DNA from 4 places in the Pseudomonas sp. SDO5522_S412 genome. Region 3 is predicted to be linked to each of the others. Evidence: predicted binding sites of a transcription regulator. Region 3 holds the regulator's gene; each other region holds the start of a gene.
The links. Region 3 encodes sigma-54, which starts transcription at its own class of promoters, with help from an activator protein. Its sites were predicted from a motif close to ANTGGCATNNANNTTGCTNT; they were not measured.
Positions count from the first base shown of each region.

Region 1: ACW9I6_RS20265 (circularly permuted type 2 ATP-grasp protein) is a predicted target of sigma-54. The motif match lies at 2,643-2,662, and genes of this name have one in related genera.
Region 2: ACW9I6_RS18965 (circularly permuted type 2 ATP-grasp protein) is a predicted target of sigma-54. The motif match lies at 2,129-2,148, and genes of this name have one in related genera.
Region 4: flgB (flagellar basal body rod protein FlgB) is a predicted target of sigma-54. The motif match lies at 2,340-2,359, and genes of this name have one in related genera.

Region 1 is NZ_JBSVWQ010000108.1:7,571-11,778, reverse strand. It holds gene ACW9I6_RS20290 (translation initiation factor 2) at 1-306, shown strand, start outside; gene ACW9I6_RS20285 (YkgJ family cysteine cluster protein) at 470-724, shown strand; gene ACW9I6_RS20280 (START domain-containing protein) at 769-1,374, shown strand; gene ACW9I6_RS20275 (hypothetical protein) at 1,454-1,714, shown strand; gene ACW9I6_RS20270 (ribonuclease E inhibitor RraB) at 1,928-2,269, shown strand; gene ACW9I6_RS20265 (circularly permuted type 2 ATP-grasp protein) at 2,695-4,104, shown strand; gene ACW9I6_RS20260 (alpha-E domain-containing protein) at 4,108-4,208, shown strand, end outside.
Region 2 is NZ_JBSVWQ010000095.1:14,442-18,649, forward strand. It holds gene ACW9I6_RS18945 (cation:proton antiporter) at 1-926, shown strand, start outside; gene ACW9I6_RS18950 (hypothetical protein) at 930-1,070, opposite strand; gene ACW9I6_RS18955 (hypothetical protein) at 1,082-1,294, opposite strand; gene ACW9I6_RS18960 (hypothetical protein) at 1,367-1,912, opposite strand; gene ACW9I6_RS18965 (circularly permuted type 2 ATP-grasp protein) at 2,326-3,735, shown strand; gene ACW9I6_RS18970 (alpha-E domain-containing protein) at 3,738-4,208, shown strand, end outside.
Region 3 is NZ_JBSVWQ010000043.1:10,769-14,976, reverse strand. It holds gene rapZ (RNase adapter RapZ) at 1-627, opposite strand, end outside; gene ptsN (PTS IIA-like nitrogen regulatory protein PtsN) at 630-1,094, opposite strand; gene hpf (ribosome hibernation-promoting factor, HPF/YfiA family) at 1,107-1,412, opposite strand; gene ACW9I6_RS12365 (RNA polymerase factor sigma-54) at 1,488-2,981, opposite strand; gene lptB (LPS export ABC transporter ATP-binding protein) at 3,166-3,891, opposite strand; gene lptA (lipopolysaccharide transport periplasmic protein LptA) at 3,891-4,208, opposite strand, start outside.
Region 4 is NZ_JBSVWQ010000063.1:14,451-18,658, forward strand. It holds gene flgA (flagellar basal body P-ring formation chaperone FlgA) at 1-284, opposite strand, end outside; gene ACW9I6_RS15560 (chemotaxis protein CheV) at 365-1,297, shown strand; gene cheR (protein-glutamate O-methyltransferase CheR) at 1,341-2,168, shown strand; gene flgB (flagellar basal body rod protein FlgB) at 2,403-2,810, shown strand; gene flgC (flagellar basal body rod protein FlgC) at 2,814-3,266, shown strand; gene flgD (flagellar hook assembly protein FlgD) at 3,283-4,011, shown strand; gene flgE (flagellar hook protein FlgE) at 4,043-4,208, shown strand, end outside.

The sequences.
Region 1 (4,208 bases), on a different contig from region 3:
AAAAAACGTGCGCCTATCGCCAGCAAGTCAAAGTCGGCCCACGAAGTCGCCAAGACGCCGCTGCCGCCTGCAGAGCTGGATTTGAGCCTGCCGTCGAACATGGTCCGCCACCTGCAACCCCTCGGCACCATGCCGCAGCCGAAGAACGTGCCGCTGCTGCCGCCGATGTTTGCCGAAAAGCCCACTGACAACAGTGCCTTCCAGATCAACGGGCGCCTGCTCAGCAATGAAATGCAGCTGCAACTGCGCAACGAAGAACGCCGCGAAGTAGAAGGCGCAGCGCTGGATTTCCAGTTCAAGCAATAAACCCGACGAGTAAACGTGACGCGCACCCCTGACCTTCTGTCGCAGACTGGTCAGTCACTTTTGTTTTCGGTGAAAAACCCCTGTTAAGCCAATTTAAAACGTCTGTTTAAGGGCGTAGTCTTACGTGGCCATCAACACTTGAGTTGTCGAGGATCTGTTCGTCATGAAATGCCGTGAAGGCTGTGGCGCTTGCTGCATTGCCCCATCCATCAGTTCTCCGTTGCCGGGAATGCCTGCCGGCAAACCGGCGGGCGAACGCTGCCTGCATCTTTCGGTCGAACAACTGTGCCAGTTGTTTGGCCAGCCTGAGCGGCCGGCAGTGTGTAGTTCGTTCCAGGCGGATATCGAGGTCTGCGGCAGTAGCCAGGCAGAAGCGATCAGGTTGATCGGCTGGTGGGAACAGATGACGGCGGCTTAGTGGGCTGTTCAAAGTACTGAACTTCAACAATAAGGAATAAGACCATGGGTTCACTGAAACGAATTGCTGTGTTGTGCGGTTTTACCGCGTTGTTCGCTGCCGCAGCGCATGCTGAAGACTGGCAGACGGCCAAGGATGAAGACGGCATCAAAGTGTCCTTGAGTGAAATTGCCGGTTCCAAGTACAAGGCTTATCGCGGTGTGACGACCATCAAGGCGCCGCTGGCCAAGATCCAGGCGCTGCAGGAAGACGTGGCGGGGGCCTGCTCCTGGATCCACGAATGCAAGTCGCAGAAACTGCTCAAGCAGGAAGGCGACAAGAGCTGGACCTACACCCAGTTCAAGGCACCGTTCCCGGTGACCGATCGTGACTCGATCCTGGAAATCACCACCACCAAGGCTGCCGATGGCACCGTCACCCGCAAGCTGTTGGAAGTGCCGACCTACCAGCCAGAAGTCAAAGGCTATGTGCGCGTAGCCCAGGTCGATGGTTACTGGAAGCTGGTGCCTAAAGGCGACAACCTGACCGAAGTGACCTACCAGGTGCACACCGAGCCAGGTGGCAGCGTGCCGTCTTGGTTGGCCAACAAGTTCGTGGTGGACGCACCGTTCAACACCTTGAAAGCCCTGAAAGAACACGCTGAAAAATAACTGCAGTTGATCAGGTGCCTCCTGCCTTGAGTGGAACGATTTCCAGGCCCTCAAGGTCCAGATAGATGTAAGCCCACCCATGGGTTTTATCGAGGAGGCTCTGATGCCAAAGTGGAACGTTTCCTTCACCAATGATCATGGTGAGTCGGTGGTCGAGCAATTCGAGTGCGAGCAAAAACCCACGCTTGAAGAAGCTGCGCGCCTGGTTCGCGCCCGCGTATCACCGGTGCTGGAGGAACTGGATCTCAACGATCTGGAGGGGCGTATTGCCGAACCTACGGTCAAGATTCTGAAAGATCAAAACAGCATCAAAGACCTCAAGGTCGACCCCGCCGCCTGAACATTCCCTGTACGCCTTTAAACAGACTCTGGTGGAGGTGATAGCTTCGCGCTACTCTGCAATGGAGATCAGCGAATGAATCGCTAAGGTCTGGTCTTGTCAGCTACATGCTTGTCTCCCAGCGGCGACGTCACTGCCGTAACACCCGCGCCCTTGCAGCGCGGGCCTTGGGAAGCACGGAAAGTCTATCCATCGGTTTGAGGAGGACGTTTCATGAGCACAGCCTATCAAGAAGACATCAGCACCAACGTGTTGCGCCGCATGAAAGAGGGCGGCTTTGACTTCTCGCGTTTCCACCCCATCGAGTTCTACGCCATTTTCCCGGATGAGGAACGTGCGCGGCGGGCTGCGGGTCGGTTTCGTGGGGAATCCCTGAATGCCCAGGTCAGCGCGCGGGATGACGGCGCCTGGTACCTGGAATTGAGCAAAATCATGTTCGCCACCTACGACGGCATAGGAGACTTCGAGCAGGACTTTGAGGCGGTGGTCGAGCCCTTGGGCGGAATCATCGAGGGATGGGGCGTGAAACAGGAGGTGCGTGGGTTACCCATGTAGCGACATGAGCAACAACACAGCGTATCGGCTGACCTTTGGGTCGGCCGTTTTTGTTTCTGGCGCGGGAAAAATCCTGCGCAAAAAAAAGCCACCCGAGCAGGGTGGCCAAAGGGAAGATCGCAAAGGAGGAGAGCGATTCGGTACAAGCGGTAATGCGCAATGGATGGAGCTGTAGGACGCGTCCTGTTCAGCTGATGGAGGTGATTATCCGCGGGGTTTGCCGGGCAGTGAAATCAACTCTGACTATGCTGGTGATAGTCATGGCCTGCATTGCAATGAGGCGCCGCCCATGACAGCGGGCATTTGCTGCACCGGGACGGTGCGATGAGACCTGCGTCTATATCCAACTGATTGATACTTAAGTGTTTATGCCGCTGGCACGGGCCTTGCGATGGTTCTGGCGTCCGGGTGACAAGGAGTACGGCATGATCCGCACTTATTATGATGAGATGTACGACGGGGCAGGGCAGGTGCGCCCCCATTACCGCGAATTTGCCCGCTGGTTGGCCGACACGCCGGCCGAACTGCTGGCCCAGCGCCGGCGCGAAGCCGATTTGCTGTTTCACCGGGCCGGTATCACCTTCACCTTGTATGGCGATGAGCAAGGTACCGAGCGCCTGATCCCCTTCGACACGATCCCCCGCAGCATCCCGGCCAGTGAATGGCGGATCGTCGAGCGCGGCTGCATCCAGCGGGTCAAGGCGCTGAACATGTTTCTCGCCGACCTCTACCACGAACAACGCATTATCAAGGCTGGGATCATCCCCGCCGAGCAAGTCCTGGCCAACGAGCAGTACCAGTTGGCGATGCAGGGCCTGGACCTGCATCGGGATATCTATTCCCACATCTCAGGTGTCGACCTCGTACGCGATGGCGACGGCACTTACTACGTCCTCGAAGACAATCTGCGTACCCCCAGCGGCGTGAGCTACATGCTCGAAGACCGCAAGATGATGATGCGCCTGTTCCCCGAACTGTTCGCGGCCCAGCGCATTGCGCCCATCGACCACTATCCCAACCTGTTGCTCGACACCCTGAAAAGCTCCAGCCCGCTGGATAATCCCAGTGTGGTGGTGCTGACGCCTGGGCGTTTCAACAGTGCGTTCTTCGAGCATGCATTCCTGGCCCGGGAAATGGGCGTGGAACTGGTGGAAGGCGCCGACCTGTTCGTGCGTGATGACCGCGTGTTCATGCGCACCACCGATGGTCCCAAGGCGGTGGATGTGATCTACCGTCGCCTCGACGACGCGTTCCTCGACCCGCTGGCCTTCAACCCGGACTCCATGCTCGGCGTGCCGGGCCTGCTGGCGGCGTACCGCTCGGGCAACGTGGTGTTGGCCAATGCCATCGGCACCGGGGTGGCGGATGACAAGTCGGTGTACCCCTTCGTCACCGAGATGATCCGTTTTTACCTGGATGAAGAACCGATCCTGAAGAATGTTCCGACGTTCCAGTGCCGTAATCCCAGCGAACTGTCCCACGTGCTCGCCAACCTTCCGGACTTGGTGGTGAAGGAAACCCAGGGCTCCGGTGGCTACGGCATGTTAGTCGGCCCGGCCGCCTCGGCGGCGGAAATCGAAGCCTTCCGCGCACGCATCAAGGCCAAGCCCCACGCCTATATCGCGCAACCGACCCTGTGCCTGTCGACATGCCCGACCTTCGTCGAAAACGGCATCGCGCCACGCCACATCGACCTGCGCCCGTTTGTGCTGCAAGGCAAGGAAACCCGTGTGGTCCCCGGCGGCCTGACTCGTGTGGCGCTGCGGGAAGGCTCGCTGGTGGTCAACTCGTCCCAGGGCGGCGGCACCAAAGACACCTGGGTGGTCGAGGATTGAAATATGTTGAGTAGAACTGCCTCGGATTTGTATTGGATGTCACGCTACCTGGAGCGCGCGGAAAACCTCGCGCGGATGCTCGATGTCAGTTATTCGCTGTCGCT
Region 2 (4,208 bases), on a different contig from region 3:
AGGTCAATAACGCGCAGGATTATGACGCGCTGCGCTTCGGTCTTTCCGGTGAGGCAGGCTTGAACGACGGCACGGCCTTCCCGTTCGTGATCTTTGCGCTGATTTTCATGCAGCACGGCGGGTTCGACGGTGACTGGCTGGGCGGCTGGGTGCTGAAAAACCTGCTCTGGGCCGTACCTGCCGGGTTGCTCGTGGGCTACTGGATGGGGCGTGGCATCGGTCGCGTCACCCTGAAGATGCGTATCACCAATGCCGACAGCACCCTGTCACCGAATGACTACCTGACGCTGGCCCTGATCGCCCTCGCCTATGTGGTGGCCGAAGCCATCGGCGGCTACGGCTTCCTGTCGGTATTTGCCGCCGGCCTGGGGCTGCGCCAGGCCGAGTTCAAGTCCACAGGCAACTCACAAACCCCGGCGGAACATCTGGCACAGCCGGTGGTTGGCCACATGGAAGTTGAGCCGGAGCATGCGTTGCATGGCGATGTCGGGCAACTGCAGGACACGCAAATCGCCGCCGGGGTGATGATGGGCGACATGCTCGCCTTTGGTGGGCTGGTGGAGCGTTCGATGGAAGTGTTCCTGGTGACCTTGCTGGGCGTGGTGCTGGTCAGCCATTGGGACTGGCGGGCGCTGGCGGTGGGGGCGGCGCTGTTTTGCGTGATTCGCCCCCTCAGCGTGCTGTCGATACCCTGGGGCAGCTTGCTGAATCGCCATCAGCGCGGGCTGGTGGGCTGGTTCGGGATTCGCGGGATCGGCAGCATCTACTACCTGTTCTATGCCATCAACCACGGGCTGGTGGGCACCAGCAGTGCGGTCGCGGTGAACCTGACGCTGTCAGTCATTGCCCTGAGCATCGTCGTTCATGGTCTCAGCACGCAGCCGATGCTGGCGTGGTATGAACGACGTGCCCAGGCACAACAATGACGTCTACTCCTGGTTTTCAGTGTTGCCGACGTCAGCGGCATCATCCAGGTCGTTAAGCGGTACTTCGGCATCATCCATCAATGAACCTGGGTCTTCATTGCCCGGGTCATTGAGTTCATCGTCTTCGTCTATTTCAACTGACATCACCGTCTCCTCTAACCGCCTTGGGTATCGATATCGGCATCGGTTTCAGGCTTGGGCTCGCGCTCGGGCTTGAAGTCTGGACTGTAGTCGTTTTCCTTGGCCTTGGGGTCGCTGGCAGGCTTGGGGTCTTTCGGCGCGTCGGCCGCGGTGCCGGGGGCCGGTTCGCCGCGGTCGATGGCGGGATCGTTACGGTTGCTGGTTTGCGGGTCGTTGTCTGTGCTCATGGCTCACCTCTGTTGGAAAACGCAGACTGCGTAAAGGTAAGGTCCCGTGCGGGTCGGTGAAGTTCCAATTGCTTATGAGCCGGGGTTGTCCACCTGGATGTAAAACGCGTAGGCCCCCAGCATCACCCAGAACACCATGAACAGCCAGGGCGCGCGCATCGAGAACAACAGCGACTTGCGATAGCCCTTGTGGGACGACTCCATCTCACTGAACAGTGGCGACTCATCGTAGGCCAGGCCCATCACCGGCTCGCTGCGCAGCAGTTCGCTCTGCTTGTAATGCCAGTGGTCGATGATTTCGTAGGCCGCCCGAATCCCCGGCCAGGCGTTGAGGGAACTGAGAATGCCCAGGGTCGCCAGGAACACGGGCACCACCAGGGTGAACAGCTTGCCCCATTCGGGGTTCAGGTTGCCCATGCCGGACACGAAGGCGATCACCAGGAATGACTGGGCCGTGAGGTAGGCGTCGGTGCGGTTGGCCAGGATGCTGGTTTCGTACTGAATTTCACGCCGGTAAAAGTCGAGACGGTCCTTGGGCGAACCGAAAATCTTAGCGTTGTGTTCGCTGTGGTCGGTCAGGCTCGATTCCGGGGTGTCGGGTGAGATGATTCTGGGCACATCCGTGCTCCGTGCTGGCATTTGAAGCAGTTTAGAAGAACCGGGCTGGTGCAAAGTTCAAGTAATCAGTGCACCGTTTTGAGGCGATAGGGCCGCGTCGGTGGCGCGGGAGCTTGGTGCCGCTGGACCGGGACAGCGCTCCGGTGCGCAGCGGTCTGGTTCCTTTTTGGGGCCGCTGCGCAGCCCAGCGGGAGCAAGCTCCCTCGCCACAAGGTGGATGGCACAGGCATTGCTTTAGTCCTTTATCTGCCCGGATACAGGAGCAATCGTTACCCCCCGACCCAGAGCCCACCCCAAAAGAAAGTAAGGACCAGGCCTGCTGGCACCATCAGCCACGGGCTCATAAAAAAATGCGTTTTCTAAAGCGGCAGTGCCAAAGCGCAGTTAGTCCCGGCACTGACAAGGTAATTGGAATGGCTCGATCTTTCTTTGATGAAATGAATGACGCACAAGGCGTTTGCCGTGCGCATTATCAGGAATTCTCCCGCTGGCTGGCCAACACGCCGCCAGAACTGCTGGCCCAGCGCCGCCGTGAAGCCGACCTGCTGTTTCACCGCGCGGGGATCACCTTCACCCTGTATGGCGACGAGCAAGACACCGAGCGCCTGATCCCCTTCGATATCATCCCCCGCAGCATCCCCGCCAGTGAGTGGAGTGTCATCGAGCGCGGCTGTATCCAGCGGGTGAATGCGCTGAACATGTTCCTTGCCGACATCTACCACGACCAACGCATCATCAAGGCCGGGATCATTCCCGCCGATCAGGTGCTGGGCAACGAGGGATACCAGAAAGCCATGGTCGGCCTGGACCTGCACCGCGATATCTACTCGCACATCTCCGGGGTCGACCTGGTGCGCGATGGCGACGGCACCTACTACGTGCTCGAAGACAACCTGCGTACCCCCAGCGGCGTGAGCTACATGCTCGAAGACCGCAAGATGATGATGCGCCTGTTCCCCGAGGTGTTCGCCAAGCAACGCATCGCCCCGGTGGACCACTATCCCAACCTGCTGCTCAAGACCCTGAAAAGCTCCAGCCGCCTGGACAACCCGAATGTGGTGGTGCTGACGCCGGGCCGGTTTAACAGCGCGTTCTTCGAGCATGCATTCCTGGCCCGGGAAATGGGCGTGGAGCTGGTGGAAGGTGCCGACCTGTTCGTGCACGACCTCAAGGTGTTCATGCGTACCACCGACGGCCCCAAGGCCGTGGATGTGATCTACCGCCGCATCGACGATGCCTTCCTCGATCCGCAGGCTTTCAACCCCGATTCGATGCTCGGCGTGCCCGGCCTGGTCGCGGCGTACTGCGCGGGCAACGTAGTGCTGGCGAATGCGATCGGCACCGGCGTGGCGGACGACAAGTCGATCTACCCGTACGTGCCGGAAATGATCCGGTTCTACCTGGATGAAGAGCCGGTCCTGCAAAACGTGCCGACCTTCCAGTGCCGCAAGCCGGATGAACTGTCCCACGTACTGGCGCACCTGCCGGAGCTGGTGGTCAAGGAAACCCAGGGTTCCGGCGGCTACGGCATGCTGGTGGGCCCGGCGTCCAGCGCGGCCGAGATCGAGGACTTCCGCCAGCGTATCAAGGCCCGCCCTCACGCCTACATCGCCCAACCGACCTTGAGCCTGTCCACTTGCCCGACATTTGTCGAAAACGGCATCGCGCCGCGGCATATCGACCTGCGACCGTTCGTGCTCTCGGGCAAGGAAACTCGCCTGGTACCCGGTGGCTTGACCCGCGTGGCGCTGCGCGAAGGCTCATTGATCGTCAACTCGTCGCAAGGCGGCGGAACCAAGGACACCTGGGTGGTGGAGGGCTGAGTATGCTGAGTAGAACCGCCGCAGATCTATATTGGATGTCCCGTTACCTGGAGCGTGCCGAGAACCTGGCGCGCATGCTGGAAGTCAGTTATTCGCTGTCGTTGATGCCCCAGGCCGGGCGCAGTGACGGGCTGGACGAGTTGGCCATGTCGCTGCTCAGCAGCGGCACCCTGGACAGTTACCTTGAGCGCCATCAGCAACTGGACGCCGAGCGCATGCTGCACTTCTTCGCCCTCGACGAGGAAAACCCCGCCAGTATCTACAACTGCCTGCGGGCTGCACGGGGTAATGCCCATGCGGTGCGGGGACGGATCACGGCTGATATGTGGGAAAACCTCAACGCCACTTGGCTGGAGATGCGCAGTATTGCGGCCGGCGGGTTGGCGCGGCATGGCATCAGCCACTTTTGTGACTGGGTGAAGCAGCGCTCGCACCTGTTTCGTGGGGCGACGTCCGGGACGATCATGCGTAAC
Region 3 (4,208 bases):
AGGTTGGTCCAGCCCCGACTGATCGCGCAGTTCCGGCTTCCAGTACGGGTTGGGCAGGCAGCGCACATCGAACACCAGGTCGGCATCCACCGGCATGCCGCGCTTGAAACCGAACGACTCGACAAGGAACGCCGTGCCTGGCTCCGGCTGGTTCAGCAGACGCAGCTTGATCGCATCCCGCAGTTGATACAGGTTCAGGCTGGTGGTGTTGATCTTGAGGTCGGCCAGGTCAATGATCGGCCCCAGCAGTTTGGTCTCGTCCTCGATGGCTTCGGCCAGGGAGCGATGAGGGCTGCTCAACGGGTGGCGGCGACGGGTTTCGGAGAAGCGCTTGAGCAGGGTCTCTTCGTCGGCGTCCAGGTACAGCACATCGCAATGGATGTGCTTGGCCCGCACTTCTTCGAGCAGTTCAGGAAAGCGTGTGAGGTGGCTGGGCAGGTTGCGGGCGTCGATCGACACGGCGACCAGCGGTTGCGCCAGCTCGGTATGAATCAGCGCGCGTTCCGCCAGTTCCGGTAGCAGGCCGGCGGGCAGGTTGTCGATGCAATAGAAGCCGTTGTCCTCAAGAACATTGAGGGCCGTGCTTTTACCTGAGCCGGAACGGCCGCTGACGATGATCAAACGCATGATTAATGCCCGTTTTGTTCATCCAGGACAACCTGGTAGAGCGCCTCATTGCTTGAGGCACTACGCAGTTTGTCGCGTACGTCCTTGCGGTCGAGCATGCTGGCGATCTGCCGAAGCAGCTCCAGGTGCGCATCGGTGGCAGCTTGCGGGACCAGCAGTACGAACAGCAGGTCGACCGGCGCGCCGTCGATGGCGTCGAAATCGATAGGGGCGTCCAGGTGCAGCAGGGCGCTGACTGGAGACTCACAGCCTTGCAGGCGGCAGTGAGGAATGGCGATGCCGTTGCCAAAGCCGGTGGAGCCGAGCTTTTCACGGGCGATCAGGGCCTCGTACACAGCTTGCGTATCCAGTTCGGGCACTTCGCGGCCGATCAGGTTGGCAATTTGTTCGAGGGCGCGCTTTTTACTGCCGCCCGGCACGTTCACGAGGGAACGGCCGGGGGTCAGGATGGTTTCAAGTCGGATCATGGGTGGGGAGTGTTAGCGGCCAGTGCCTTGAAGAAGGCTCTGCTGCTTTTCCTTATGCTTTTTAAGTTGGCGGTCAAGCTTGTCTGTGAGCAAGTCGATTGATGCATACATGTCTTCATGTTCGGCATTGGCGACCACTTCGCCACCGGGTATCTGAAGTGTCGCTTCGATTTTCTGCTGAAGCTTGTCGACCTTCATGATGACCTGCACGTTGGTGATCTTGTCGAAATGGCCCTCAAGCTTCTTCAGCTTCAGCTCGACGTATTCGCGCAATGGAGGGGTGACTTCTACATGGTGTCCACTGATGTTGACTTGCATACAGCTTCTCCTTCGTTGCCAGTGCATAAAGCGGCGGGTAGGAATACCCGCCACTGGAACGCTATGGCCCGCCCGTCACATCAAACGCTTACGCTCGCTGGAAGGCGCGATCCCTAGGGACTCGCGGTACTTGGCGACGGTTCGACGGGCGACCTGAATGCCTTGTGCCTCCAGTAAACCAGCGATCTTGCTGTCACTCAACGGCTTTTTCTGATTTTCCGCGGCAACCAGTTTTTTGATGATCGCGCGGATCGCCGTGGACGAGCATTCGCCGCCTTCGGAGGTGCTGACGTGGCTGGAGAAAAAGTATTTCAGCTCATATATACCCCGTGGGGTATGCATGAATTTTTGCGTGGTCACCCGGGAAATCGTTGATTCGTGCATGCCCACCGCCTCGGCGATGTCGTGCAGTACCAGCGGCTTCATCGCTTCATCGCCGTATTCCAGGAAGCCGCGCTGGTGCTCGACGATCTGGGTGGCGACTTTCATCAGGGTTTCGTTGCGGCTTTGCAGGCTCTTGATGAACCAGCGGGCTTCCTGCAGTTGGTTACGCATGAAGGTGTTATCGGCGCTGGTGTCGGCGCGGCGCACAAAACCTGCGTATTGCGGATTGACCCGCAGGCGCGGCACCGATTCCTGGTTCAGCTCCACCAGCCAGCGTTCGTTGTCCTTGCGCACAATCACGTCGGGCACGACATATTCGGCTTCGCTGGACTCGATCTGCGAGCCCGGGCGTGGGTTGAGGCTCTGCACCAGCTCGATGATCTGGCGCAGATCATCTTCCTTGAGCTTCATGCGGCGCATCAGCTGGCTGTAGTCGCGGCTGCCCAGCAGGTCGATGTAGTCGGTGACCAGGCGCTGCGCTTCGCTCAGCCAAGGCGTCTTGGCCGGCAATTGGCGCAGTTGCAGCAGCAGGCACTCGCTGAGGTTGCGGGCGCCGATGCCGGCCGGCTCGAATTGCTGGATGCGGTGCAGGACGGCTTCGATTTCGTCCAGTTCGATGTCCAGTTCCGGGTCGAACGCCTCGAGGATCTCCTCAAGGGTCTCGTCCAGGTAGCCCTGGTTGTTGATGCAATCGATCAGGGTCACGGCGATCAGGCGATCGGTATCGGACATCGGTGCCAGGTTCAGTTGCCAGAGCAAATGGCTCTGCAGGCTCTCGCCGGCTGATGTGCGGGTGGTGAAGTCCCACTCGTCGTCATCGTTGCTGGGCAGGCTGCTGGCGCTGGTCTGGTAGACGTCTTCCCAGGCGGTATCCACGGGAAGTTCGTTGGGAATGCGTTCGTTCCATTCGCCTTCCTCAAGGTTATCCACCGTGGGGGCGGTTTCCTGGTAGGAGGGTTCCTGTACGTCGGGGTTGGGCTTTTGCTCGATGTTGTCGGCCAGCGGGTCTGCATTATCGAAGTCGTCGCCTTCTTCCTGGCGTTCGAGCATCGGATTGGACTCCAGGGCCTCCTGGATTTCCTGTTGCAGGTCCAGGGTCGACAATTGGAGCAGGCGGATGGCCTGTTGCAGCTGCGGTGTCATCGTCAGCTGCTGGCCCATTCTCAGGACTAGCGATGGTTTCATGGCAGGGGCTTAACACCTTATTCGCCGGCGCAATGCGCCATCCACGACAGGGCGCGTGAGCGCCAAACATAAGCAAATTATATGCCTGATATCGGGGGCTTTGCCTAGAGCGCGGTAACAATAAAAATACTGAGGTTTTTATTGACTACCGCGCTCCATGGCGAATGGCCTGATACCACCGTGTTTACAGGCGGAACTCGTGACCCAGATACACTTCCTTGACCAGTTCGTTGGCCAGGATAGTGGCAGAGTCACCTTCGGCAATCAGCTGTCCATCGTTGACGATGTAGGCGGTTTCGCAGATATCGAGTGTCTCACGGACGTTGTGGTCGGTGATCAATACACCGATGCCCTTGGCCTTGAGATGATGGATGATCTGCTTGATGTCGCCGACCGAGATCGGGTCGACACCGGCGAAAGGTTCGTCCAGCAGGATGAACTTGGGCGCCGTGGCCAGCGCGCGGGCGATTTCCACACGACGACGCTCGCCGCCGGAAAGGCTCATGCCGAGGTTGTCGCGAATGTGGTTGATGTGGAATTCCTGCAGCAGGCTTTCCAGCTCTTTCTTGCGCCCGGCGCGGTCGAGTTCCTTGCGGGTCTCGAGGATGGCCATGATGTTGTCGGAAACCGACAGTTTGCGGAAGATCGATGCTTCCTGGGGAAGATAGCCGATACCCGCTTGCGCACGGCCGTGCATAGGCTGGTGGCTTACGTCCAGGTCGTCGATCAGGACGCGGCCTTGATCGGCCTGCACCAGGCCGACGATCATGTAGAAGCAGGTGGTCTTGCCGGCACCGTTGGGGCCGAGCAAACCGACGATCTGGCCGCTGTCGATCGACAGGCTGACGTCACGCACGACCTGACGGCTTTTATAAGCCTTGGCCAGATGCTGGGCTTTCAGGGTTGCCATTAATTCGCCTTCTTCGCGTCGGGTTTCGGCGCCGGCTGGGCTGCGCCCGGTTTCTGCTTCGGCTGGATAACCATGTCGATACGCGGCTTCGGCGTGCTGATTTTCGAGCCGGTAGCACGGCCGGCCTGGGCGATCTGCTTCACCGTGTCGTAGACGATTTTTTCGCCGTCGGTGGTGTTGCCGTCATTGATGACCCGGGCCTGGTCGATCAGCACGATGCGGTTTTGCTGGGCGTGGTACTGGATCGTCTTGCCATAGCCTTTGACCGGCGTAGGGTCGCCCACTTTCTGCAGTTGTTCGAAATACGCCAGGTTGCC
Region 4 (4,208 bases), on a different contig from region 3:
AGGGAAGCTGTCAATTCTCTGTCGCACATGGGCATGCGCAGGCGCGGATCCAGCTGGTTGACCTGGATTTCGTAGCGGCCCGGTGTCTGCGTCGTGGCCAGATAATCTTCTACAGTGAACTCAAGAAAGCCTTGAGTGACGCCGATAAGCAGATCAGGCAAGGTGACGTTATCGGCGCGGGCCGGCTGGCCCGTAGCCAAGGCAAGCAACGCCATCGAGACGCAGAGCAATCTGCGGTACTGTGGGGATCGGAGGCGTCGGGAAACTGTCGTTTTGATGTCCATGGCCAATAAAAAAGCAAAGCTCGTGCCGTTTAGTGTTGGGTACGCGTCGTACCCCTAAGTTTTAGCGTAGGAGTCTGGGCATGGCCGGTGTAATGGATTCAGTGAACCAGCGCACACAGCTGGTGGGGCAGAATCGCCTGGAGTTGCTGTTGTTCCGTCTGGACGGCAAGCAGCTGTACGGGATTAATGTCTTCAAGGTTCGCGAAGTGCTGCAGTGTCCCAAGCTGACAATAATGCCCAAGTCCAGCCCGGTGGTTTGCGGTGTGGCCAACATTCGTGGCGCGACCATCCCGATTCTTGACCTGGCAATGGCCACCGGTTCGGCGGGATTGCAGGACCGCGAGAGCCCGTTCGTGATCATTACCGAGTACAACACCAAGACCCAGGGTTTCCTGGTGCGCTCGGTGGAGCGCATCGTCAACATGAACTGGGAAGAGATCCATCCGCCGCCCAAGGGCACCGGTCGCGATCACTACCTCACGGCGGTGACGCGGGTCGACAACCAGTTGGTGGAAATCATCGACGTGGAGAAAATCCTCGCCGAAGTGGCCCCGACCTCCGAGGCGATATCGGTGGGTGTGGTAGACGCCGAAACCGCGCACAAGGCGATCTCGCTGCGGGTGCTGACGGTGGACGACTCTTCGGTTGCGCGCAAGCAGGTGTCCCGTTGCATGCAGACCGTTGGGGTCGAAGTGGTCGCGCTCAATGACGGTCGCCAGGCCCTGGATTACCTGCGCAAGCTGGTGGATGAGGGCAAGAAGCCGGAAGAAGAATTCCTGATGATGATCTCCGACATCGAGATGCCGGAAATGGACGGCTACACCCTCACGGCCGAGATACGCAACGACCCACGCATGCAAAAACTACATATCATCCTGCATACTTCGTTGTCGGGTGTATTCAATCAGGCGATGGTCAAGAAGGTCGGTGCCGATGACTTCCTGGCCAAATTCCGCCCTGATGACCTGGCATCCCGGGTAGTCGACCGGATCAAGGCAGCAGATCACGGCTAGGGGCCTTTTCCCTGGCGGTCACACGATTTAAGAGGCGGTATCATTGTCTACGGGTAATTTGGATTTCGAACAGTTCCGGGTCTTCCTGGAAAAGGCCTGTGGCATATTGCTCGGTGAAAACAAGCAGTACCTGGTATCCAGCCGTCTCAACAAACTGATGGAGCAGCAAGGCATCAAGTCCCTCGGGGAGTTGGTGCAACGGATCCAGGGCCAGCCACGCAGCGGGCTCAAGGAGATGGTGGTCGACGCCATGACCACCAACGAAACCTTGTGGTTTCGCGATACCTATCCGTTTGAAGTGCTCAAGAACAAGGTGCTGCCCGAGGCGATCAAGGCCGCTCCCGGCCAGCGTCTGCGCATCTGGTCGGCGGCCTGTTCGTCGGGACAGGAACCGTATTCGATTTCGATGGCCATCGATGAGTTCGAGCGGACCAACATGGGCCAGTTGAAAGCCGGGGCGCAAATCGTGGCCACGGATTTGTCCGGCACCATGCTCACCAACTGCAAGACCGGCGAGTACGACAGCCTGGCGCTGGGGCGCGGGTTGTCCCAGGAGCGCTTGCAGCGTTTCTTCGATCCCAAGGGAGCAGGGCGTTGGGCGGTCAAGGCGCCGATCAAGAGCCGGGTGGAGTTTCGTTCGTTCAACCTGCTGGACAGTTATGCCAGCCTGGGCAAGTTCGACATGGTGTTTTGCCGCAACGTGCTGATCTACTTCTCGGCCGAGGTGAAGAAAGACATTCTGTTGCGCATCCACGGCACCCTCAAGCGTGGCGGTTATCTGTTCCTGGGGGCTTCCGAGGCGCTGAACGGTTTGCCGGATCATTACCAGATGGTGCAGTGCAGTCCTGGAATCATTTACCAGGCCAAGTGATGAGTGCTTGGACAAAAAGGGAGGCCTGCACAGGCCTCCCTTTTTTTATGGCCGCAAAGCGGCAAGCCCTCATTGCCGCTTTACTGGCGTTTCGCGGAAACCCTTTGCCGCTTTTCTGGCATTGCCGCCGGCAATTCCCTCGCAAACCCTTGATTTACGGGGCTCAAGCAACTTGGCATGGCCCTTGCTAAATCCTTGTTACGAAAAGCAGGTCAGCCCCTAAAGGTTTCCGCCATGAGCATCAGCTTCGATAAAGCGCTCGGTATCCACGAACAAGCACTGGGCTTTCGCGCCCAGCGTGCCGAAGTCCTGGCCAACAACATCGCCAACGCCGACACCCCGAACTACAAGGCTCGGGACCTGGACTTCTCTGCCGTGCTCGCCGCCCAGCAAGACAAGACCAAGAACGGCACCTTCGCCCTGAACATGACCAACAGCCGTCATATCGAGGCGCAAGGCCTGGGCAATGGTGACGAGTCGCTGCTGTATCGCACGCCGATGCAACCGTCGATCGACCAGAACACCGTGGACGCCCAGTTGGAGCAATCGGCCTACGCCGAGAACTCAGTGAACTTCCAGGCCAGCTTTACCCTGCTCAACAGCAAATTCAAAGGGCTGATGTCAGCCCTGCGTGGAGAATAAGCCATGTCCCTCGCCAGTGTTTTCAATATTGCCGGTAGTGGCATGAGTGCGCAGACCACGCGCCTCAACACCGTCGCCAGTAACATCGCCAACGCCGAGACCGTGTCTTCGAGCATCGACCAGACCTACCGTGCCCGGCACCCGGTGTTCGCCACCATGTTCCAGGGCGGCCAGGGCGGCCAGAGTGGCAGCGGCGATTCGCTGTTCCAGAACCAGGATGCCGCAGGCCAGGGCGTGCAGGTGCTCGGTGTGGTCGAAGACCAGAGCAACCTCGAAGCCCGCTACGAGCCGAACCATCCTGCCGCGAACGAAAAAGGGTACGTGTACTACCCCAACGTCAACGTGGTCGAGGAAATGGCCGACATGATTTCCGCCAGCCGCTCGTTCCAGACCAACGCGGAAATGATGAACACCGCCAAAACCATGATGCAGAAGGTCCTGACCCTGGGTCAGTGATAAGGGGCGCCAAATAATGGCCATTGTTGATAACAGTTCGACGAACACGGCAGTCCAGGACCTTTTTAACTCCAAGGTCAAGACGGCGACAGATAACACCAGCGTCGGTGACGCCGCCAAGTCGGCGACGGGCAACCAGGCGATGGGCAAGGACGCGTTCCTGCAATTGCTGGTGACCCAGCTGAAAAACCAGGACCCGCTGTCGCCCCAGGACAATGGCGCGTTCGTCGCACAGTTGGCGCAGTTCAGCAGTCTGGAAGGCATCAACAACCTGAATGACTCGGTGAATGCGATTTCCAGCAACTTCAGCTCCTCCCAGGCGCTGCAGGCTTCGTCGCTGGTGGGGCGTTCGGTCATCACCCAGACCGACAAGGCGATGGTGGATACCAGCAAGAGCATGACCGGTTCCGTGGCGGTGACGGCGGCGACGGGCAACGTCTCCGTCAAGATCACCGACAAGGATGGCAACGTCGTTCGCACCATCGACATGGGCGCCCAGAGCGCCGGCAACTCCAGCTTCGTCTGGGACGGCAAGACCGATGCGGGTGAGACGGCGCCACCCGGCACCTACACCTTCAATGCCACCACCAAGAATGACAAGGGTGACTCGGTGGCCCTCGCCACCTCGCTGCCGGCAACGGTGACCAGCGTAACCCTGGGCACGAACGGCGCTGAAATGGTGCTGAACCTGGCGGGCGGCCTGGGCAGTATCAAGCTGTCGCAAATTCAGACTATCGGTACATAGAGCCGGCTAAATACGGCAAAAGGAGAGAACAATGTCTTTTAACATCGGCCTTAGCGGCCTCTATGCGGCCAACAAACAACTGGACGTGACGGGTAACAACATCGCCAACGTCGCGACCACCGGCTTCAAGTCGTCCCGTGCGGAATTCGCGGATATCTACGCGGCTTCCAAGCTGGGTACCGGCCAGAACAGCGTCG